DNA from 4 places in the Paenibacillus sp. FSL k6-2145 genome. Region 2 is predicted to be linked to each of the others. Evidence: predicted binding sites of a transcription regulator. Region 2 holds the regulator's gene; each other region holds the start of a gene.
The links. Region 2 encodes Rex, which represses fermentation and respiration genes when NADH is low (regulators of the CRP and FNR family bind a similar motif). Its sites were predicted from a motif close to TTGTGAAATATTTCACAA; they were not measured.
Positions count from the first base shown of each region.

Region 1: pflB (formate C-acetyltransferase) is a predicted target of Rex. The motif match lies at 4,520-4,537, and genes of this name have one in related genera.
Region 3: nirB (nitrite reductase large subunit NirB) is a predicted target of Rex. The motif match lies at 4,086-4,103, and genes of this name have one in related genera.
Region 4: nadA (quinolinate synthase NadA) is a predicted target of Rex. The motif match lies at 2,155-2,172, and genes of this name have one in related genera.

Region 1 is NZ_CP150267.1:6,784,356-6,790,598, forward strand. It holds gene NZ043_RS30070 (extracellular solute-binding protein) at 1-1,113, opposite strand, end outside; gene pflA (pyruvate formate-lyase-activating protein) at 1,337-2,089, opposite strand; gene pflB (formate C-acetyltransferase) at 2,179-4,437, opposite strand; gene adhE (bifunctional acetaldehyde-CoA/alcohol dehydrogenase) at 5,378-6,243, opposite strand, start outside.
Region 2 is NZ_CP150267.1:6,556,317-6,562,559, forward strand. It holds gene NZ043_RS28935 (AAA family ATPase) at 1-777, opposite strand, end outside; gene NZ043_RS28940 (hypothetical protein) at 770-1,297, opposite strand; gene NZ043_RS28945 (DUF5590 domain-containing protein) at 1,599-2,129, opposite strand; gene NZ043_RS28950 (amidohydrolase) at 2,169-3,476, opposite strand; gene NZ043_RS28955 (redox-sensing transcriptional repressor Rex) at 3,463-4,116, opposite strand; gene dinG (ATP-dependent DNA helicase DinG) at 4,335-6,243, opposite strand, start outside.
Region 3 is NZ_CP150267.1:47,929-54,171, reverse strand. It holds gene NZ043_RS00265 (YfbR-like 5'-deoxynucleotidase) at 1-67, opposite strand, end outside; gene NZ043_RS00260 (formate/nitrite transporter family protein) at 352-1,134, opposite strand; gene nirD (nitrite reductase small subunit NirD) at 1,182-1,508, opposite strand; gene nirB (nitrite reductase large subunit NirB) at 1,567-3,996, opposite strand; gene NZ043_RS00245 (metal-dependent hydrolase) at 4,272-4,979, shown strand; gene NZ043_RS00240 (hypothetical protein) at 5,206-5,529, opposite strand; gene NZ043_RS00235 (M42 family metallopeptidase) at 5,690-6,243, opposite strand, start outside.
Region 4 is NZ_CP150267.1:2,188,956-2,195,198, forward strand. It holds gene ftsH (ATP-dependent zinc metalloprotease FtsH) at 1-1,944, shown strand, start outside; gene nadA (quinolinate synthase NadA) at 2,244-3,182, shown strand; gene nadB (L-aspartate oxidase) at 3,218-4,852, shown strand; gene nadC (carboxylating nicotinate-nucleotide diphosphorylase) at 4,849-5,715, shown strand; gene NZ043_RS09640 (type III pantothenate kinase) at 5,722-6,243, shown strand, end outside.

The DNA.
Region 1 (6,243 bases), 230 kb from region 2:
ACCATCTTCCACAAGGCCACGGACCTGCATATCTTCATTGTAGAAATTTTTGATAAAAGCTTTCACTGCTTCCAGCTTCTGCGGGTCATCCGCCACTGCTGCCGAGAATCCGTATCCATTGTTCACATCACGCATCAAAGACGTCTGATCACCTGCTCCGTTCTCTACCGGAGGCATATTGAAGAATCCAACCTTACCAATGAGCGATTCACCACTCTGGCCTTCTTTGAATACAGATGATTTCCACGTTCCGTCATACATCAACACCGCTTCTCCGCTCGTAAATTGCGTGGTATATTCGGCATACTCGAAGCCCAGCTCACCTTTTTTGAAATAACCCTTATCCACCCATTCCTTATGTTTGGCAAAACCTTGCACAACACCCGGATCGGTCCACTTCGCTTCACCTGTTGCAAACTTTGCGGTAATCTCCGGTCCGGCATACCGGGACCACAGGTGGTTGGTTAACATAAGCGGTACCCAGCCCGCCTTGGATGCTGAAGCAAGCGGCACTTTGCCATCGGCCTTGATCTCGGCCAGTATATTGTCCAGTTCAGCCATGGTGGTTGGAGCTTTCCATCCTTTTTGTTCGAAGTACTCTTTATTATAGAAAAAACCTTCGCCCGAACCGCCAATCGGCAGTCCATATACTTTGCCTTCATACGTAAACGGTTCAAGCGATGTAAACTGGTCCTGAATGCCCAGCTCTTGCAAGATCGGAGTCAGATCAAGCAGCATACCTTCCTTGGCATAAACTTTGGAATCCGGGCTACCGAACAGTTCAAATATATCCGGCGGGTTACCTGCCGCCATCTCCCCGCGAAGCTTCTCCTTGCGATTCACATCGGATTCGACACCATCCAGCGTAAAGGTCAGATTGGGTATCTCACCCTCAACTTTGTCCACAACATCCTGCAGAATGGCCAGTCTTTTCTGTTTGTCGGCTCCCACCTGCGTGTGACGGAGAAGCATCTCAACCGGTTCCTTACTTGTCTCCTCCACAGGTGTATTGCCTGCGCCCTGCTGTGGCTCGTTACTTGAGCTTGCACATCCCGCCAAAGTCCATGAAGTGATAAGCAATAATGAAAGCAGTAATGTCATTCCTTTTTTCATCTGGTTGACCCTCCTCAAGATATTGAGCATTTGGCTTTACACTCTGATTATAAAAAGCCGGAGCTTACATCGTAAGGATGACAATTCATCAATGGAGGGATAAAATCCTTCACTGGACCCATAATCTTGCATTTACAATGGATATCAGCAAAAAAACAGCCCCTGCGAAATATGTTCGCAAGGACTGCTTGATTGATTGTTTTTACTATATATAAAGGTTAGATTACTTACCTGAACAAGCCACACCAGCCGTTTCCTGGCGACCTTGTTCGATCAGGCGATACGCCCGCTCCACTTCTTCTTCACTTGGTGAAGGAACACCATCCAGTGGATATACTTTACCGAGCGCTTCCCATTTGTAAATCCCCATCTGATGGTATGGAAGAATTTCGAACTTCTCAACGCCATTTAATGTCCCAATAAACCGTCCGAGGTTAAGCAGATCCTCTTCCTCGTTATGAATGCCAGGCACATACACGTGGCGTATCCACATTTTCCGGCCCTGCTCCGATAACCACTTGGCCGTTTTCAACGTTCTCTCGTTGGATTTGCCTGTCAACTTGATGTGTTTCTCATCATCAATATGTTTGAGGTCCAGCAGAACCAGGTCTGTGTGATCCAACAGATCGTGAATCCGTTCCGGTTCGTTAAATCCGTTGCTGTCCAGTGTCGTATGCAATCCCCAGCGGCGCTTCACTTCTTTGAAGATTTCCCCTACAAAGTGGGCCTGTAACGTTGGTTCTCCGCCAGATATCGTGAGTCCGCCTCCAGAGCTGCGGTAGTAGGATAGATAAGGCTCAATTTCAGCCAGTACCTCCTCAAGTGTCATTTCTTTTCCACCATCCAGCGCCCATGTATCAGGGTTGTGGCAATACTGACATTTGAGTAGACATCCTTGCATAAAAAGCACAAAGCGGATGCCTGGGCCGTCAACCGTCCCGAAAGTTTCGAGTGAATGAATATGTCCTTTAACCATGCTGCCTCTTCCTTTCTGTATCCGCATCCGCTGTGCGTTTAATATGATTTGGAATGCCTTGCTCTAACGGTCTTCTACTTGCAAATTACTTACATGGAGCCATGGAACGTACGGTTGATGACATCCAACTGTTGTTCACGAGTCAGTTTAATGAAGTTAACCGCATATCCGGATACCCGTACAGTCAGTTGAGGATAGTTTTCCGGGTGATCCATCGCATCAATCAATTGCTGACGATCAAATACGTTAACGTTCAGGTGATGAGCGTTTTGACCGAAGTACCCATCCATCATCGCAGTCAGATTGGATTTACGTGTAGTCTCCTCTTTACCCAATGCTTTTGGCACGATGGAGAAGGTATTGGAAATACCGTCAAGACTGTGTTCATAAGGCAATTTGGCTACAGATCCAAGGGATGCCAGTGCACCTTTTTTGTCACGACCATGCATTGGGTTCGCACCTGGAGCAAATGGTTCACCTGCTTTACGACCATCCGGTGTAGTCCCTGTTTTCTTACCGTATACTACGTTGGATGTGATCGTCAGAACGGATTGTGTTGGCACTGCGTTACGGTAAGCTTTGTGCTTACGAATCATGCCCATGAAGTTCTCAACCAGTTCAACAGCAATGCTGTCTACGCTGTCTTCATTGTTACCGTAACAAGGGAAGTCTCCTTCGATTTCGAAATCAACTGCGATGCCTTGTTCGTTACGAATTGGTTTTACTTTGGCATATTTGATTGCACTCAGTGAATCTGCTGTAACCGAGAGACCGGCGATACCACAAGCCATCGTACGTACAATGTCACGGTCATGTAATGCCATTTCGATACGCTCATAACTGTATTTATCGTGCATGTAGTGAATGACGTTGAGGGTGTTCATATACAGCTTCGCCAGCCACTCCATCATTGGTTTGAAGCGTTTCATAACCTCATTGTAATCCAGCACTTCGCTAGTAATGGCAGGATACTCAGGTCCAACTTGTGCTCCGGATTTCTCGTCACGACCACCGTTGATCGCATACAGGAGAGCTTTTGCCAAGTTGGCACGAGCGCCGAAGAATTGCATTTGTTTCCCGATCTTCATAGCCGACACACAGCATGCAATACCGTAATCGTCACCGTAGATTGGACGCATCAGATCATCATTTTCATACTGAATTGAGCTGGTTTCAATGGATACTTTACTGCAATAATCTTTGAAAGCTTCTGGAAGTTTAGTGGACCATAGTACAGTCAAGTTCGGTTCTGGTGCAGGACCCAAGTTGTGCAGTGTATGCAGGAAACGGAAGCTGTTTTTGGTTACACGTGTTTCACCATTTACAGACATACCCCCGATGGACTCCGTTACCCATGTTGGATCTCCACTGAACAGTTCGTTGTAATCCGGTGTACGCAGGAATTTGACAATCCGCAGTTTCATTACAAAATGGTCAACCAATTCCTGAGCCTGTTCTTCGGACAGAATACCTTCTTGCAGATCACGTTCAATGTAGATATCCAGGAAAGAAGATACACGTCCCAGGGACATCGCAGCACCGTTCTGTTCTTTGATGGCAGCAAGATAACCGAAGTACAACCATTGGAATGCTTCTTTTGCTGTTGTCGCTGGCAAGGAAATATCGAACCCGTGCATATCGCCCAATTGCTTCAATTCTTGCAATGCACGAATCTGCTCAGACAATTCTTCCCGCAGACGAATGACATCTTCATCAATGACATCAACTTCAAGTGCGTTCAATTCGCCTTTTTTGTTACGAATCAGGAAGTCTACCCCGTACAAAGCTACACGACGATAGTCACCGATGATCCGGCCACGGCCATACGCATCTGGAAGACCTGTAATAATCCCTGCTTTACGCGCTGCACGCATATCGGAAGTATAAGCATCGAATACACCTTGGTTATGTGTTTTGCGAATGTTCGTAAATATATCAATGACGCCTTGAGGCAATTCGAAGCCGTATGCTTCACATGCATCAATCATCATCCGGATTCCGCCTGTTGGTTGAATGGAACGTTTGAACGGAGCATCGGTTTGAACGCCGACAATCTGTTCTTTGGATTGATCCAGATAACCGGGTTGGTGAGAAACAATAGTCGCTGGTGTGTTCACATCAACGTCAAGGACACCGCCGTTATCCCGTTCTTTTTTGGTCAGATCAGATACGATATCCCACAATTCTTTGGTATTCTGGGTTGCACCTGCGAGAAATGCTTCATCGCCGTAATACGGAGACAAGTTGTGTGCCAGAAAATCATTCACATCTACGGATTTGGTCCATGTTCCTTTGGTAAAGTTTCTCCAGCCTGTTTGTTGTTTGACATCTTTTTCAATCACCGACATCTTAATCCCTCCACTAATTTGGATTTCTGGACACATAACATCTTGCTTCATTCGTAGCATTGTGTGCCCAGAGCCGCGATTAATGTGAATTGTTTCACATAAACCGGAACATGTTCTCTCTACTTGGGAACCGGAACCGCGGGATGAATGTTTTTCTTACATTTTCAGTATACGACTTGGCACTTTCATCATCTGTGATTTTTGTCACAAAGTTAGTGAACTAACTCACTCCACCTGCGCTTTGTCCCATTGAACCCGGTAAATTCACACTTAGCCACTGCGCGGGCAGAACAACTTCCGATCGCTGTTATCCCCGGATTTTTTCAATTTTATTTTTCAAAGGGGAAAATCCGGGGATAAAGGCGAACGCTTCGCTTCTTCAGTTTTTTCTGCCCTCTCCGTTATTGTGTGAACATCTGGCTCAAACGGCCACATCACGGATTCCGTGTAACCTCTTTAAGAACCTTTGCTCCTCCATGTTCGGAGCAAAACAAAACTTAGAATAAACCCTGAAAAACAGATGCTCGCTCTTCTGTTTTTCTACCCTCTTCGTTCTTGTGTGAACATCTGGCTCAAACAGCCACGTCACGGATTCCGTGTAACCTCTTTAAGAACCATTGCTCCTCTATGCTCGGAGCAAAACTAAACTTAGAATAAATCCTGAAAAACAGATGCTTCGCTCTTCTGTTTTTCTGCCCTCTTCGTTATTGTTTGAACATCTGGCTCAAACAGCCACATCACGGATTCCGTGTAACCTCTCTAGAACCCTTTTGCTCCTCTATGCTCGGAGCAAATCATATCTTAGAATAAATCCTGAAAAACAGATGCTCGCTCTTCTGTTTTTCTGCCCTCTCGTTATTGTGTGAAAGACGGCAATCGGGGCTCCCCTCTCGGGGAACCCTGATCTTCTTGCCGTAAGGCACACTTCGTTCTGAATTTGTTATTCAAACTTTCCGTAGAAAGCGTTGCGGTATACATCAGCCAGTTCAGTTACCAGCGGCAACTTCGGATTGGCAGTTGTACATTGGTCTTCGAAGGCACGGTCAGCCAGATAATCTACATGTGCTTCAAAGTCTTTGGCATCAAATCCGATTTCCTGGAACGATTCTTCAATGCCCAATGTTTTGTTCAGTTTGCGAATCGCATTGATGAGACTGGTTACCCCTTCTTCTGTCGTACGTGCAGGCAATCCCAGAATCCGTGCGATTTCGGCATAACGCTCATCCGCTACAAAGTGCGAATATTTCGGGAACGATGCAAATTTGGTCGGTTTTTTCGCGTTGTAACGAATGACGTGTGGCATCAGAATGGCATTGGTGCGTCCGTGTGCGGTATGGTACTGACCGCCCCATTTGTGCGCCAAGCTGTGGTTAATGCCCAGGAATGCGTTGGCAAACGCCATACCAGCAATTGTGGAAGCATTATGCATTTTCTCACGTGCCAGTTTGTCGCCTTGCAGTGCCGATTGCTCCAGGTATTGGAATACCAGTTGGATTGCTTTGATCGCAAGTCCATCTGTGTAGTCATTTGCCATAACAGACACATATGCTTCAATCGCATGAGTCAGTACGTCCATACCTGTATCTGCAACAGCTGTTCTAGGCAGGGAGTATACGAATTCTGGATCAACAATGGCTACGTCTGGTGTCAGCTCATAGTCGGCCAATGGATATTTGGTGTTACCTTGATTTTTGTCTGTGATAACCGCGAACGATGTCACTTCAGAACCTGTACCGGATGTTGTTGGGATCGCTACAAATTTCGCTTTTACGCCGAGACGTGGATATTTGTAGATCCGTTTGCGGA
Region 2 (6,243 bases):
CGCATGCAGTTCCAAAATATGCTTTCTGCCCTTTTTGTCAGGCAAGTCCACTTGAATGTGGCGGTCAAAACGTCCCGGTCGCGTCAGGGCGCTATCCAGCATCTCTTTGCGGTTTGTTGCAGCGATAACAAGGATTCTTGGCGTATCAGAAGAATAGATTCCATCCATTTCCGTCAGGAGTTGATTCAAGGTCTGATCATATTCACGCTGTTGACCACCTTCACGTTTACCCCCAATGACATCAATTTCATCGATAAAGATAATAGCGTTTTCCTTATTTTCCTTGGTGGCACGGGTTCTTGCGTCCTTGAACAAATCCCGAATTCTGCTGGCACCCACACCAACATACATTTCCACGAACTCACTACCCGATGCTGCTACAAAAACAGAATCGGTGTAATGGGCAGCAGCCTTGGCCATCAACGTTTTCCCTGTCCCTGGAGGGCCCGTCAGCAAGATCCCTTTTAACGGACGAATCCCGAACTTCCGAATTTCTTCATGTTTGATGAGAAAGTCAAGCGCTTCACGCAATTCCTGCTTGGCACTGTCCTGTCCGCCAATTTCTTCAAAAGTAAGCTTGGAAGGTCCTTTTTTCTTCCGTTTACGTTCCTGTGCAGCGCCTACTGTAATTCCGCCACGCATTTGCATCATGAACAGCAAAGCTCCGACAAACACCGCTGCAATCAGAATCGGAACAATATTAACACCAGTAAAAGCAAGAAAAATAATCAATACGGGAAAAAATCCGATGGCAACTTCTTTTGTCCACTTAGGCATTAGGCCACACTCCTATCTGACCGGGCACACGCGGCAGAATAATAAACTTGCTGGCATCTCCGTCTCTGAGACTGACATATACGTTGTTGTCATCCATCGCTGTATTTACCTTAATTCCATTCGTCGCCATCTTTGACAACGTTGGTGTAATCTCGGTGTATTGCTTGTTCTCCATCGCCTGAGCTACGGTAAACATCGCATCCCCCCACCAACTTTCCAGTGCTTCACTGGAATGATCCACAACATCCAACTTTAGTGAACGTGTTCCAATTAACGTCTGTCCTTCTTTGTGAATATATTGTACCAGTCTGCCCAAATCAACATCAGGTTGCAGATCCAGTTTCAATTGTACGTCATTGCGGTTAATAGTTAATTGAACGTCATTGACTCCATCGTACTGGGTAACCATCTTTTCAATCGGATTCTGCACGGCCACCTGACGATATACAAACCAACCTCCAAACAACACAACGGCTGAAATGACGGCAGTTAAAGCAATAGGCAATACTTTTAGCTTCAAGTGAATTACCCCTCCCAGATTTTGGCCTAACCTACTGGCTTATTGGTATATACGAATATGTGCACATTGACTCCTGCGAGAATTTTGACAGGATTATTTGTTTTTGAATGTAACTTTGAGTACATATCTGAGTATATCACATCGTATATACATTTTCGAAGGCGAAAATATGAATAAATTATTAATTTTAACTATTTAAATCAAAAATGTTTACAGACAACACAAAGAACCGGTTCAGTCGGATATCCGTCTGCCGGTTCTTTCATTTCTCTAATTCTCTAGTTATGTCACTCTATTTGTTCTAGCTGTTCGGGAGGGTGTAGACCAGGTCCACCTGTTCTCCGTTGCTAAAACGATAAAAGCGATAGTGGTTATGCGTACCGTCTTTATAATACACTTGCCACACATATATTCCATTCACAACTCCGGGCATGATTCGCTTAATCTCGCCGGCAGGAACTTCAGAACTGAAGCGATTGCGGATCTGCGCTTCGGACATGCCATTCTGCAGCAGCTCACTGTGTACAGCGTTTGCACCCTTAGCCGGTTGATTGTTTGCATCGAATTTAACCCAGACCATAACATCCTGGTTATCCTTATTTTTACCGATCAGGGTCCAGTAGATGTTGTCAGAGCCTTCTTTGTCTCCCCAGATGTACTTGCGCAATTCATCATAGGATGTAATGCCCAGTTGCTTCTGTGCTGCTTGTATGGCGAGCGCTTCTTCCTTACGTTGGTCCTGTGTGACATAGACGTAATAACGCTGAAGTCCAAACAGAATCAGAACCAGTGCAAGCAGCGAAATCCATATCCACTTCTTTTTTTTCTTCAAAAGCCGAACTTCCTTTCCCTATGATGCTCTGTCCTGCAATTAACGAGCAAGCAGACCATCAAATGCCAATTGAGACTCACGCAAAATGCGCTCTTCATCCAGCGTCAGACATTCGCCGTGTTTCACCACTTGTTTTCCATCCACCCATACGTGCTCTACATCTTTGGCAGAAGCCGAGTAGATGGTATGCGAGATCAGGTCTGTATGTGGATAGAAATGTGCCTGTTCAATGTCCAAAGCGATAAAATCAGCCTTCATGCCAACCTGGAGTGCTCCGGTATTGTTCAAGAAGATGGATTTGGCACCGTATGACGTTCCGAGGAGTAACGCTTCGCCTGCTGGCACTGCCGTCGGGTCACCAGATACACCTTTGTGGATCAATGCAGCCAGTCTCATTTCCTCGAACATATCCAGGTTGTTGTTGCTTGCCGGTCCGTCTGTTCCGAGTGACACGGTAACTCCTGCTTTCAGTAACGCAGGAACCCGCGCAACACCTGAAGCGAGTTTCAGGTTACTTCCCGGGTTATGGGATACAGCCACATCATGACGGGCCAAAATTTCAATCTCTTCGTCATTCAGATGCACCGCATGTGCAACCAGGGATGGACGGGAGAAAAAGCCCAGTTTCTCCAGATGTGCCACAGGACGCAGTCCATAATCAGCCACGTTCTGCTCCACTTCACGAAGCGTTTCAGACATATGTGTATGGAGAGGAAGGTTCAGGTCGTTCGCAACCTGCACAAGCTTCTCTATGTAGTCAGGAGGGCATGTATATGGTGCATGTGGCGAGATTACGGTTGTAATGCGACCATCTGCCTGTCCATTCCACTCACGTGCAAACGCTGCCGACTCCTCCAGCTTCCGCAGTTGCTCTTCTTCCGAGCACAGCCCGATTACACCACGTGCCAGTGCTGCTCTAACGCCTGATTGCTCCACAACTTTGGCAACTTGATCCATGTGATCGTACATGTCCAGGAAAGCTGTAGTTCCGCCTTTCAACATTTCAAGCACCGACAGGGAAGTTCCCCAATATACATCTTCTGAAGTCATTTTTGCTTCCATCGGCCACATTTTTTCCTGCAACCATACTTGCAACGCAAGATCGTCTCCGTGCCCTCTGAGCAACGACATTGCTGCATGACCATGCGTATTGATCAGACCCGGCAGGAAGAACAGTCCTTTTCCATCCACTTTGGTACAATTTTTGTCTCCATCCGGCAATGTCTCACCAATATGCACAATCTTGTCATCCTCGACAACCATGTATCCTTGAACCACGTTCCATGTTGTGCCGCCTTCATTAACGGCAAATTTGCCGTTGTGAATTACCCATCTATTTGTTGTCATCTTCCTCGTCGTCCTTTCCAGTCTCCAAGTAATAGGCCAAACTAAGCAGATCCGTTGTAAAGTCAGCATGGTGAATGCGGATATGCGGCGGTGTTTTTAGAATTGTTGGTGCAAAATTAAGGATCGCTTCAATTCCTGATTCAATAAGCTGATCCGCAACATTTTGGGCTTCCGTATCCGGAACCGTGATAATACCGATGCGGATGTTTTCCGTTTTAACCGCTTCCGTCAATTCATTCATTGGTTTTACCGTCAAACTGTTGATTTGGCTACCAATTTTCGGTCCATATGCATCAAATACAGCAACAATCTTCATGTTGTCTTTCAGATATGCGTTGTAGTTGGACAAGGCTTGACCGAGATTACCCGCGCCTACCAGAGCTACATTAATTTGCTGATCGATTTTGAGAATGTGACGAATTTTCTCAATCAAATAAGATACATCATACCCGATCCCTTTACGACCAAAATCACCGAAGTAAGCCAGGTCTTTACGAATTTGGGCCGGATTCAGATCCAGCCTCTGTCCAAGCTCTTGAGAAGAAACAGTAGCCACCTCACGCTGATGCAACTCGTTCAAATAACGCAAGTATACAGGCAGACGGCGTACCACCGCTTCCGAAATTTTATCCGATTTCATTCTTGCTCCCCCTTACCAAGGCCACGATAAAATAATAGATGAAAAGATGAGCATCCTGTATAAACTCAAAGATAAACGTGACATTTTATACAGAATGCTCCTTGTAATTTAGGTTATAAGTTCTTACGTGCAACTGCTTTAATCGGATACGGAAATATCTAATAAAGTTTAACGCCAAACGATAGTGTCATGCAATAATATAACGAACAAAACAACCATTATTTTTGTTCATTAGCAGGTTTTTCCAACCACTCGGTAATTCGTGGAACCATCTGCTCCGTGAGCATGTGTTCCATTTTGGGACCAGGTAAAGAATATAAAAAGAATTTACCATAGTACGCTTCAATCACCCGTGTATCATAAACAATAACAATTCCTCTGTCCTTCGCTGTACGCACCAACCGGCCAAATCCCTGCTTGAAACGAATGACCGCTTGCGGCACGGACAGTTTCATGAACGGATTTTTCTTCTGTTCCTGAAGCAGCTCACTCTTGGCTTCCACCAACGGATGATTCGGTGGCTGGAAAGGCAGTCGCACAATAGCGAGACAGGTTAGCGCCTCTCCCGGGATATCTACACCCTCCCAGAAGCTGCTTGTACCCAGAAGTACCGTAGCTTTGGCATCTTGGAACCTGCGAGTCAGCTTGGAGCGGCTTCCACTGTCAACGCCTTGCCCAAGCAACGAGATGTCGTTACCAGACAGTGCTTCCTTCAGCGGATCATAGACCTGTCGCAACATCTTGTATGAAGTAAACAGAACCATCATGCGTCCACGCGTGGCAATTGCCGTCTCTGCGAGTGATCGCACCAGCATATTAACAAAGTGCGCATCACCCACACTGCCCTTCACACTCGGGAAATCACGCGGAATCACCAGAAGTGCCTGATCGCGATAGTTGAAAGGTGATGGCAGCATCGAAGTTAACAACCGATTATTCTCGGAAGCTTCCTGCAAGCCAAGTTGTTCAATCATGAACTGGAATGACTTATCTACCGAAAGCGTAGCCGATGTAAGTACAACACTTTTCTTTTTATCAAAAAATAAATCCTTAAGTTGTGCACTGACATCTACAGGTACAGCATACAGCTGAAGAGATTTACTTCGGAACTGACCGCTGGCTTCCATCCAGTACACCGTTTTGGCATCATCCATACGCATGAAGAAACGTAGATTCTCCTTCAATGTGGTCAGATCTTTCAGCAATCCTGTAATGTCCGTGATCAGACTATCCGATTGATAATCATCCTGATCCTCTTTCACCTCAAGCAGCAATTTGTCCCCTTTGCGAACCAAATCGCCCAGAGTCACATAGATCTGGTTCTCCAGATCCTGCAACTCCTGCCATTTTGCAGGTTTCTGAGAAGCTTTCAGACGCAGTGAAAATTGCCCCGTCTCTCCCGGTGAAGCATCACTTCGTTCAGGCAACAAACCGAACAAGGCATCGCTCATACGATCCCACAGTTCCTTGACCTCAACAGCCAGCGGGAACATCTGATCCACCATGGAGCCCCATTGAACCGAATTTTCATGCCCGGATAACTGGGAACGAAGCATAGGCAGCTGACCATTACGACTGTCTTTAAACAGGCGGGTCAGTGTATGAACCAAGGTGAAATATTTCATATGCATTCCAAGATGTTTACCAGCGACATCCTCCAGATGATGTGCCTCATCGATCACAAGACTCTCATAGGCTGGCAGCAGCTGATGCGCGGCTTTCACATCCGTAAATAATTTGGAGTGATTGGTGATTACAATATCAGACAACCCGGCCTCATGTTTGGCACGATGGTAGAAACATTTGCGGAACCATGGACATGATCTTCCCAGACAGGACTCGGATTCGCTCTGTACCGTCTCCCAGAAGTCCCCTCCGCGTCCGCTAAGGTTAAGTTCCTCATCATCTCCGGTTTCGGTCTGCGTGAGCCAGACAATCATCTGAGCAGCTGTGAAATAATCCTCTTTGGGTGTAGCGAATTCACGTTTATTGATTTTGTGTTCAAATTTGCGCAGGCACAGGTAATGTCCACGTCCTTTGAATACAGCAGCCTTAAACGGGAACGGAACCACTTGAGTCAGCATCGGAATGTCCCGCTCTCTCAATTGCTCCTGCAGATTGATCGTA
Region 3 (6,243 bases), 610 kb from region 2:
ATTTGCCAGGTGTACGAATAATACGTTCAAGATCATTCAGTGACCTGAAGTACGTATGGATTCCCATATAAGCGTTCATCCTTTGCTCGTTGAGTATAAGTGTGAGTATGAGTCGACTATACGCTAGTTATGTCAACTGTGGATTAACGCGGATAGGGACAAAAGTAAAATGAAGTTTTAATTTTCTATAGAAGGACGAGATTATGAAAGGGAACCCTACGAGAGAGTAGCAGCTTATCGACAAACATTAAAAAGCCACGATGTGTGATTGAACGTGAGTTCGGCATCCATCGTGGCTTCAGTGTGGAGATGTTGTGCTCTAGCGCTACATAAGTGCAGTTGAATCAAAAATTATGATTTTTTACGTACCGGAGAAGTATACCAGTACGCCATTCCAACAAAGAGGGCACCGCCGATGATATTACCAAGCGTTACCGGAATCATGTTATGGAACCAACCTGCCATCGTGATTGTATCCGGGTGGTTTGGCAGCAACCAGGATAAAGAGAGCAAAGTCATATTGGCAACACTGTGCTCATAACCACTTGCGATAAATGCGTACAGACACCACCAGATAAGAACAAGTTTGGCGATATCCTCTTTGGAGCGAGCTGCCATCCAGATCGCCAGACAGACGAGCCAGTTACACAGAATGCCTCGGAAGAACAACTCAGACACGGGCGCCGCCATCTTTTTGGCAGAGACGACAAACAGCAGATGTTCCGGTGTGGCCGTTTTGAACAGACCGCTACCGACAATGAGTAGACTTAATAGAATTGCGCCGAGCAGGTTACCAACAAAGACGAGCCCCCAGTTCTTCAGCGTTTCGTTCACTGTGGTTCGGCCAGCCAGCGTACTCATGGTGAAGAACATATTGTTACCTGTAAACAATTCCGATCCGGCAAAGATGACCAGCGTGAGGGCAAGTCCGAAGGACATGCCCATCAACATGGTTTGCAGTGGTGACTGTGCCGCAAGGAGCGGAGCACCAATACTGAAGATCAGAACGATGCCAAGCCCTACATAGGCACCAGCCATTAAGGCAGCAACCATATAACGTGGCAGGCTTGCGTTCATTTGATCCCGTTTTTTAACCGCAGCTTCAATAATTCCCTCAACACTTGGTGTATACATCACGGTTTCCCCCATTATTTTGCATCAATCTTTGAACGTTTCAATGGCTATATTTCGATCCAAACCTGGCCGTTCTCTACCTTCACCGGATACATCTGCACTTGCCCATTGTCCGGTGCTTGCACAACACCAGTAGTCAAGTCAATTTTCCAATCATACAGCGGATCGTACAGATAATGCCCGGACACAATGCCTTCAGCCAGCGGTCCACCTTTAGGATGGGGGTTGTGATTATCTGCAGCGAAGATGGTACCATCCGATGCACGAAAGACAGCAAGCTGATGATCCTTAATTTCAACTACTCTTCCGATTCGTGGCAGGAATTCTTCAACTACTCCGGCAGGGAAGTAGGTGCCTGATTGTTTTGTCGTCATCTTAAACCACTCCTTATCTATATTTAACATTCCGGCAGCATTAATCTTGCGAGCTTACTTATGGACGAGCCGATACTTCGATACCATGGAACATTTTGCTTTGGCCTTCTTCATTGCGAATCGCTTTTTGCCAAGGTTCTTCAACATGCTCAAGTGCAAATTCAATTCGTTGCATCAACGCTTTACGTTCCTCAAGGTTATCCACGACAACCGAACGAATATGCTCCAGACCCATGCGTTCCACCCACTCGGACGTCCGTTCCAGATAGTTACCTGTCTCGCGATAATATTGCATGATGGCTCCGCACAGTTCAATCAACTCGTCATCTGTTTTCACTTTGCATAAGGAATCAGCCAGTCTAGCTTTAATACCGCCGTTACCACCGATGAAGATTTCCCAGCCTCCGTCGTTACCAACGATACCGATATCTTTGGTACATGCCTCTGCACAGTTTCGCGGACAACCGTTGACAGCATATTTAAACTTGGCTGGCAGATCCAGACGTTCGAATTTTCGTTCAATGCGAGCGCCCATGGCCATGGAATCCTGTGTACCGAATCGGCAGAATTGGGAGCCGACACATGTTTTGACCGTACGCAGCGATTTGGCGTATGCATAACCTGAAGGCATATCCAGTTCAGCCCAGACTTTGGTCAGATCTTCTTTTTTGACACCAATCAAGTCGAGACGCTGACCGCCAGTAACTTTGACTGCTTTCACATCATATTTGACTGAAACGTCAGCGATACGTTTGAGGTCCGCTGGTGTAGTCACCCCGCCATACATCCGAGGTACAACCGTATACGTTCCATCCTTTTGAATATTTGCGTTCATACGTTCGTTAACAAAACGGGATTCTTTCTCATCTTCGTGTGTGTCTGGTGCAATCATGCCAAGGTAGTAGTTGATCGCCGGACGACATTTGGAACAACCTTCAGGTTGACTCCAACCCAGTACATTCATGACCTCTTTGGTCGTTTGTAATCCTTTTGCACGAATCTCGGCTACAATCTCATCCCGTCCCATGGAAGTACATCCGCAGATGCCCTGTTTGGCTCCAGTACTGAAGCTGTCTCCAAGTACATATTGCAGAATCTGTTCCACAACCGGTTTACAGCCACCGCAAGAGCGGGTTGCACCGGTACAAGCTTTGATTTCATCAACAGTGGTAAGGCCCTGGTTTGTAATTACATCAACAATGGTTCCTTTGGTTACCCCGTTACATCCACAGACGATCTCGTCCTCGGGCATCGTTTCAACAGAGGTTGCTTTCTTATGACCGCCGCAGCCTGTACCCATGAGTGAGCCATACAATTCTTCGGTCATTTCGGTTTGATTTTTAATCAGTTTCTGCAATTCGGCAGAATCCGTAATGTCACCGAAGAGAACGGCGCCGACCATTTTATTATCACGAAGCAGAATTTTTTTGTAAGTCCGTTTCCAGTCATCTTTGTGCGAAATGACGGTGTGCTCTGGGCTGTCGATGAATTCACCGGTTGAAAACACGTCCACACCCGAAATTTTCAATTTCGTAGATACTACGGAACCTTCATAAGGAGCCGTTTCAACCCCGCAGATATGTTTCGCCAGAATCATACCTTGCTCGAACAATGGGGCAACGAGGCCATAACATACCCCGCGGTGCTCTGTACATTCCCCTACCGAGTACACATTCTCAAGTGAAGTCTGCATATAGTCATTCACGACAATACCCCGGTTCACTTCCATACCGCTTTCGCGGGCTACAGCCGTATTGGGTTTGATGCCTACAGCCATGACCACAAAATCAACATTCAGAACCGTATCATCTGCAAAACGTATCCCTTCAACGCGTTCGCCGCCCAGCAGTTCGGAAGTCTGCGCACCCATCTTGAACCGGATACCCTGACGTTCGAGTTCTGCTTTCAACATGGCTGAAGCTTGTGGATCAAGCTGACGCTCCATCAGATCCTGCATCAAGTGCACTACGGTAACTTCCATGCCAAGTTGTACCAAACCTTTGGCAGCTTCAAGGCCTAGCAGTCCGCCCCCGATAACGGCCGCTCTTTTGTACTGTTTAGCGGCATCGAGCATGACATTGCAATCGGCGATATCACGGAAACCGACAACACCTTCTTTGTCATGTCCAGGTACTGGGAGAATAAAGGAGTTGGAGCCAGTCGCAATGATTATTTTGTCATAAGGAACGCGAGTTCCATCTTCAGTCACAACTTCGTGCGTATCCGAATCAATTCGGGTTACGGTTGTTCCTGTATGGAGGGTAATACCATAATCCTGATACCAGTGGAGATCATTCAGTACGATGTCATCCAGTGTTTTGCTTCCTTCCAATACATAGGACAACATAATGCGGTTGTAGTTAGGGTAGGGCTCTGTGCCAAAAACAGTAATATCAAATCGCGTAGTTAATTTTAAAATTTGCTCAACGGTACTGATTCCTGCCATTCCGTTACCTATGATAACGAGTTTCTCTTTTTTTCCGTTCATGTGTGTATGCCTCCTTGGATAGACGCTGTACATTACCAACAATTTTAGTGGTTTATATTTGAAATTATACAAGTAGTTGATGAGAGTTTATGTGATTTAATTCACTAATAAAGATAGAAGAGTCATAAATATAATAGTGTGAGCCCCATCACAGAAATTTATAATTATTTTCACACAAATAAGAAATGCGAACTATTGTTCTTATTTTGTTTTCGTTGTAAAATCGGAACTGGGCCGTATTGTTCCCGATTTCTTCGAAAGGACGTTTTTGCATCATGATGGGAAGATCCCACCTTATTATCGGGACAGGCGTGTCACTTTCTGTTCTGCAGTTGGCCGGTATGCCAGTGACAGCGCCGGCAGTTACGGTTGCACTGATTGGTTCGTTATTGCCTGACATTGATGAGCCGAATTCGCTGCTGGTATCCAGAGCCTTGCCTAACAGTCTGATCAGGTTGTTACAGACGATTCTGTTGCCCACAGCTGTATTTGTGTACTTCTATGTTCATGCCAAACCATGGAACCTGTTGCTTGCGATCCTCATTGCGCTTGTGTCATTCCTGCCTTCACGTTCGCTTCGCAAAGTGTTGATGTTTGCGATTGGACTCGGACTGGTCTTCTATGGTCACGCGTTCGCACCGTGGAACTTGATTGCAGGCAGTTTGTTAATGCTCTGCACCACACTGACTCATAGGGGACTGACACATACCCTGTACGGAACCGCAATATGGGCGGGCTTGTTGTACAGCACGACCCAGCAGCAGGGACCGGAGATCTGGGTAGCGGGAGGCTCGGCATATGCGATGCATCTTTTGGCCGATTCACTAACCAATCGGGGTATTCGTCCGTTACCACCGCTCAAGTGGCGCATACGGGTGAATCTGATGAGTACAGGGACCAAGCGTGGGGCCGTTGTAGAGAATGTCTGCATTGTGCTTACCCTTATTTTGGCCTGGATTGCATTCTCGCCGCTATTTCTGTAATGACCAAATACCAGTCCTGTCTAAGGACTGGTATTTCATTTTTTTGTTCTTTTACCTGTAAGCCATGAGAGGATTATGGGGGTCAACTCGTTGTTGGCGTGCTTGATAAACCGTCAAGATCAGAAGAGCCAAATGCAAATAAAACAACAAGAATAAGCACAATTAATAGCTCGGCAAATCCGATTCCGTCAAACTCGGACATGACATCCACCTCATTTCTTGGCCACTAAGAATTAATTCTCTGTTGAAATGCCTGTATAACATCATTAAGCGTCATATCGCCGCCAGTTTCATCCAGGAATTGTACCAGTTTGTCTGAATTGGAGGGTGTGACCTTTTGAAGTGTTTTATATTGACCAACCAATTCTACAACCAATGTAGCCTCACGAAACAACGTGACAGCATCCACTCTCAACTTTCCGCTCACCAATAGCGCTGCTACAATCAGTTCGAGATTTTTCCCTTTAAGGCTTCCATTAAGGAGGGTATTAGCAGCATTTGGTTTTTTGTTAGAACCTTTATTTGATTTTCCGTTCCTTCCCACTGCCATAACAGGTCCCCCACTGGTTGGTGTTTAATTCATCTTCCGTTATTGTATCTTATGTGTAATTCCCTATAATGTTCGGCCTATTAATCTATGTGTCCAATTCATATAGTTGTGGATATAAAAAAGAGACCTCCCGAATAGTTAGGAGGTCTCTTGTCAACTGTTACGCGTTATTAATAATGGTATTCATTGTTGTCCGATCCAGACCTTTGACCAGTTTCACGATCAGTTCTTTGGCCGCATCGTAGTCATCCGTATGAATAATGGAAGACGAGGTGTGGATATAACGAGCGCAGATACCAATAACTGTTGATGGTACACCAATTCCACTCAGGTGTACTTGACCTGCATCGGTACCACCTGGTGAGATGAAATACTGCATTTTGATCTGATTGGATGAAGCCGTATCTTGAACATATTCCACCATTCCACGATGGGTGAACATACCCGGGTCAAAAATACGAAGCAATGCGCCTTCTCCGATATGTCCAAATGACTGTTTGTCACCTGTCATATCATTCGCCGCGCTACAGTCAAGTGCAAAGAAGATATCAGGCTGAATCAGATTGGCCGCCGTACGTGCACCGCGAAGCCCCAGTTCTTCCTGAACCGTTGCACCAGCGTAAAGCGTGTTAGGCAGTTTTTCCTTGTGCAACGCTTCAACCAGTTCAAGTGCAAGTCCTACGCCGTAACGATTATCCCATGCTTTGGCCATGA
Region 4 (6,243 bases), 2.7 Mb from region 2:
CCTAGATATGATCAGTTGCGTGCAGCGATCAAAGCCAACAATGTCTCTGAATTGACGGTTCAATTCAACGGTCAAACGTATCTCGTGACCGGTCAATACAAGAAGGCACCTGACGGCGCCAAATCAGAAAATTTCTCAACGTATATTCCTCCTACGGATGAGGCAATTAGTGAGCTTGTAGCTGCAAGTGAAACTAACAATTTCCAATATCATCAGGAGCCAATGAAAGGTGACAGCATCTGGCTGACGTTGCTGACTTCCTTTATTCCTTTGATCATTATGTTCCTGCTGTTCTTCTTCCTGTTTAATCAGGCTCAAGGCGGCGGCGGTAAAGTAATGAACTTTGGTAAAAGCCGTGCTCGTCTCTACAATGAAGAGAAGAAGCGGGTTACATTTGAAGATGTTGCGGGTGCTGACGAAGAGAAACAGGAACTTGTTGAGGTTGTAGACTTCCTCAAGGACCCTCGTAAATTCGCAGCAGTAGGTGCACGGATTCCTAAGGGCGTATTGCTCGTAGGTCCTCCAGGTACCGGTAAAACGTTGCTCGCTCGTGCCGTAGCCGGTGAAGCGGGTGTACCATTCTTCAGTATTTCAGGTTCCGACTTCGTTGAGATGTTTGTCGGTGTCGGTGCATCACGTGTACGTGATTTGTTTGAAAATGCGAAGAAAAATGCGCCATGTATCATCTTTATCGATGAGATTGATGCTGTAGGACGTCAGCGTGGTGCTGGTCTTGGTGGTGGTCACGATGAGCGTGAGCAAACACTCAACCAGTTGCTCGTTGAAATGGACGGTTTCGGAGCTAACGAAGGTATTATCATCGTAGCTGCAACGAACCGTGCAGATATTTTGGACCCTGCCTTGCTGCGTCCAGGACGTTTTGACCGTCAAATTACGGTTGACCGCCCTGATGTAAGAGGTCGTGAAGCTGTCCTGAAAGTACATTCCCGTAATAAACCACTGACCAAAGATGTGAAAATGGATATTATCGCGAAGCGTACAACAGGTTTCTCTGGTGCGGATTTAGAGAATCTCTTGAACGAAGCGGCATTGCTTGCAGCGCGTCGTAACCGTAAAGATATTTCCATGAAGGAAGTTGACGAAGCGATTGACCGTGTCATCGTTGGTACGGAGAAGAAAAGCCGTGTCATCAGTGATCGCGAGAAACGAATCGTTGCTTATCACGAAGCAGGTCATACCATTGTAGGATATTTCCTCGAACATGCTGATATGGTACATAAAGTGACCATTATTCCGCGCGGACGTGCGGGTGGATATGTAATCATGTTGCCAAAAGAAGACCGTATGCTGGTTACCAAGCAGGAACTGTTGGATAAAGTAACCGGACTTCTCGGGGGTCGTGTAGCTGAAGAATTGTTCATCGGAGAAATTGGTACTGGTGCATACAGTGACTTCCAGCAAGCGACAGGTATTGTTCGCAGCATGGTTATGGAATACGGTATGAGTGAGAAATTGGGACCTATGCAATTCGGAAGTTCACAAGGACAGGTATTCCTTGGTCGGGATATCGGTCATGAACAGAATTACTCGGATTCCATTGCTTATGAGATTGATCAGGAAATGCAACGCTTTATCAATGACTGTTATGAGAAGTGTAAAGACTTGCTTGTTAAACATTCAAAAGAGATGCACCTGATCGCTCAAACTTTGCTTGAGGTAGAGACTTTGGAAATGGATCAGATCAAGCAATTGATCGAAACAGGTTCTTTGACTCCAAAAGCAGAGAATGACAATGATGGTGAAGGCACACCAACTGAAGGCGGAGAGCCAATCATCGACAACATCGGTGATGTGCGTGTCCGTATTCAAGGTAAAGATGAAACGCCTGAGCCACCAGCCGGAGATATTCCAAACGAAGCTCCGAATCTGGAAAAGGGTAATAACAATAACCCGGATGATGGCGGAACAAAGCCAACGTCTTAATGTATAATACATCTGGCTAGGATAGCAGGTGAAATCAAGAGAGCCCCTGGGGCTCTCTTTTTTTATCCATTATTTTAAAAGAGGATAGATAAAGATAAACGGGAGTTAGATGGCGAACCAGTTAGCAAACAGGTGGTTACAGCGCTGTTCCGGGCCTTTTTCATTTATTGACAGAGTCGTGAACGTTGTGTAAATTAGTTGTTAAACCGCTTGTGATTCGTTTCTCAAGCGAAGATAACGACTTAGGTTAGCCCACGAAACAGCGCATGACGCTGTCCCGATAAAGGAGAGGATCACAGGTGGAAGCTCTGGCTTTAGAGCGCAAGGCTGAGATGAACCGCGAGCTGCGTGCGCGGCTTATGGAGTTGAAGAAGGAACGTAATGCCATTATTCTTGCCCATTATTATCAACGTGACGAAGTACAGGAGGTTGCCGACTTCCGTGGAGATTCGTTTCTGTTAGCCCAGAAGGCAGCACAAACAGATGCGGATGTGATCGTTTTCTGTGGTGTTCATTTTATGGGTGAAAGCGCTAAAATTCTTGCGCCAAATAAAACAGTTATTATCCCGGACGAACGTGCGGGCTGCCCAATGGCAGATATGGTGAATGTGGATGGACTACGCAAATTGAAAGCACAACATCCTAATGCCAAGGTGGTTACGTATATCAATTCCTCGGCTGAGATCAAAGCAGAGACTGACATCTGTTGTACATCGGCGAACGCAGTCCGGGTTATTCAATCGGTGGATTCCGACGAAATTATCTGGGTACCGGATAAAAACCTGGGACATTATGTGCAGCAGCATACAGACAAGAAAATGATTATCTGGGAAGGTTATTGCAACACTCACGATATGCTTACAGTCAAAGATGTGGTGGAGATGAGAGCCAAGCATCCAAATGCAGAGTTTGTTGTCCATCCAGAGTGTCGCCCTGAGGTTGTAGAAATGGGTGATTTTGTAGGCAGCACAACAGCTATTCTGGAGTATTGCAAAAATTCAGCAGCGAAGGAATTTATCGTAGGTACCGAAGATGGTACAGGATATCAGCTTCGTCTGGATAGTCCGGATAAACAGTTCCACTTTGCTACCAAGTTCCTCGTATGTCCCAACATGAAGGTGAACAACTTGAAGAAACTGGTGAAATGCCTGGAAACGATGAAGCCGCAAATCTACGTGCCACCGGCCGTTGCCGACAAAGCCAGAGAATCACTAGAGCGCATGTTGTTGGTAAAGTAGGATGCGCTACTCTTGCTCCAAGACAGGTGAATAACATGATACCGCAATATTTAGTTGATTTTGATCTGTCTGCGCTACCCATGGTAGAGACGGATGTACTGGTTATAGGCTCAGGGATTGCTGGTTTGTTTACTGCCATTAAGGCAAGTGAACAACAACGTGTGTTAATGATCACGAAGAAGTCATTACTTGAAAGTAACACCAGATATGCGCAGGGGGGCATCGCTGCGGTTATTGCTGAGGATGATTCACCTGCTTACCACTTGCAGGATACACTTGTAGCAGGAGCGGGCTTATGCCGCTCCGAAGCGGTAGAGGCATTGGTGAATGAGGGTCCGGACGGAGTGAAGGAACTGATTCGTTTGGGTACTTTATTTGATCTGGAGAACGGCGAGTTGGCGTTGACGCAGGAAGGTGCGCATAGCCACCGCCGTATTTTGCATGCCAACGGAGATGCAACAGGATATGAGATTGTACGTGCGCTTGCGGTCGAAGTGAATGAACATCCCGGAATTGAAGTATGGGATGAGCATTTTGTTATTGACCTGATTACAGATCGAGGGGAATGCATTGGCGCTCTGGTTCAGAAGGATGACGGATCGCAAGTGTTCGTGAAGGCACAGGCCACTGTGCTCTGCTCTGGTGGGGCAGGACAACTGTACCGATACACGACGAATCCGGATGTAGCTACTGCCGATGGTGTAGCCATGGCCTATCGGGCTGGGGCTATTGTTCGTGACATGGAATTTATCCAATTCCACCCCACCTCTCTTTGTTACCCGGGGGCCCCGCGTTTCCTTGTGTCAGAAGCCGTACGCGGCGAAGGGGCATATTTGCGCAATGTGAAGGGCGAGCGCTTTATGGATCGTTATCATGCCCAGCTTGAACTGGCCCCACGCGATATCGTGGCACGAGCGATTGTTAGTGAGATGGAGTCCACCAACAGTACCTTTGTGTACTTGGACATTACGCATGAACAACCAGAGATGATCAAGCATCGGTTCCCTACCATATATGAGACTTGTATGCGTTATGGATTGGACATGACAACGGACTGGATTCCCGTTGCACCTGCTGCCCATTACATGATGGGTGGAGTGAAAACGGATCTTAGTGGAGAGAGCAGCATCTCCCGGTTATTTGCTTGTGGTGAGGTGTCTTCTACAGGAGTGCACGGAGCTAATCGCCTGGCAAGTAACTCTTTATCAGAAGCGATTGTATTTGGGCGGAGAATTGTTGATCGTATTCAATCTCTTCCTCCGCTTGGTTTATTACAAGTAAGAGGGGCTGCGCCTTCATCTGTAGAGATGAATAACAAGATCAATAAGATCACGGAAGAGCAAAAGCCGGTATCCGAAAGACGTTTACGACTACAGAAAATGATGGTTCGTCAGGTAGGCTTGCGCCGGAATGGTGAGGATCTGCAGAAGGCCATGGACAAGCTGCAACAGGAATTGCAATTTTTTGATCAGACTCTCACCCATAAGGAAGAGCTGGAGTATGCCAACCTTCTGACCTGTGCCTGGTTAGTTACCAGCGGAGCATTACACCGCGAGGAGAGTCGGGGGGCTCACTATCGTGAGGATTTCCCGGCGCGTGATGATATCGTGTGGCAGAAGCATAGTCTGCAGCAGCGAGAACAAGCGATTGTGGAGGAATTGATGTCATGATACTGAATGGATATAATGAAGGGCTTATCGAATCAATCAAAAACTGGCTTCGTGAAGATGTTGGTGCAGGTGACGTTACAACAAGTGTGACGATCCCAGCAGGCAACCAATCTAAGGCCATTATACACGCCAAAGACAATGGTGTTATTGCAGGCATGACCGTAGCTGAACTTGTATTTCAGGTCGTTGATCCTGATCTTGTATTTACACCGAAGGTAACAGACGGAGACAAGGTTACCCATGGCACGATTTTGGCCGAGGTAGAGGGAAGTACACATTCTCTGCTTACGGGGGAACGACTGGCACTTAACTTGCTGCAACGTATGTCCGGAATAGCTACGCGTACGCGTGCCTACGTGGATGTGCTGGATGGTCTTGAGACCAGGCTTGTGGATACACGTAAGACAACGCCTGGCCACCGATTACTTGAGAAATATGCAGTGCGCGTGGGTGGCGGAGCGAATCATCGATTTGGACTGTACGATGCCGTTATGATTAAGGATAACCACATCAAGGGTGCAGGCGGAATCACCGAGGCGGTACAGCGTGCGCGAACCGTTATCCCACATACGATGACGATTGAAGTGGAGACTGAAAATCTGGAGCAGGTGAGAGAAGCCTTGCAAGCCGGGGCAGATATCATTATGCTGGATAACATGCATCCAGAGCGGATGCGTGAAGCAGTTGAGCTTATTCGTGAACAGGCTCCTCATGTGAAGGTTGAAGCATCCGGTAACGTGTCCCTCCAGACCATTCGTGGTATTGCAGAGAGTGGTGTGGATGTAATTTCGGTTGGCAGGTTAACCTATTCCTTTGAGAGCCTGGATATTAGTCTGGATTTAAATGAAAAGAAAGAGGGGTGAACCTCTTTGATTCTAGTTGTAGACGTGGGGAACAGCAATATGGTGCTCGGCGTATATCAAGGCCGGGAATTGCTGCACCACTTTCGTCTGAGTACATCACGTCAGTCAACAGTGGATGAATACGGCGTATTGATTTATAATTTATTTCATATGTCCGGCATCAGGGCAAGTGACATCGAAGGTGTCATCATCTCATCTGTGGTTCCGCCACTGGTGAATGTAATCGAAGCGATGTGTGAGAAGTATGTAGGCAAAAAAGCTTTGCTTGTCGGGCCTGGTATCAAAACTGGCTTGAACCTGCGATATGAGAACCCTCGTGAAGTGGGTGCAGATCGTATTGTTAATGCAGTGGCAGCCGTTGAGAAGTATGGCGGCCCTCTCGTCGTGGTCGATTTTGGTACCGCAACGACCTTTGACTGTATTGACGAGAAAGGCCACTACCTGGGGGGCGCTATTGTACCTGGCATTCAGATCGCCACTGAAGCGCTCTATGAGCGGGCATCCAAGTTGCCTCGTATAGAGTTGGAG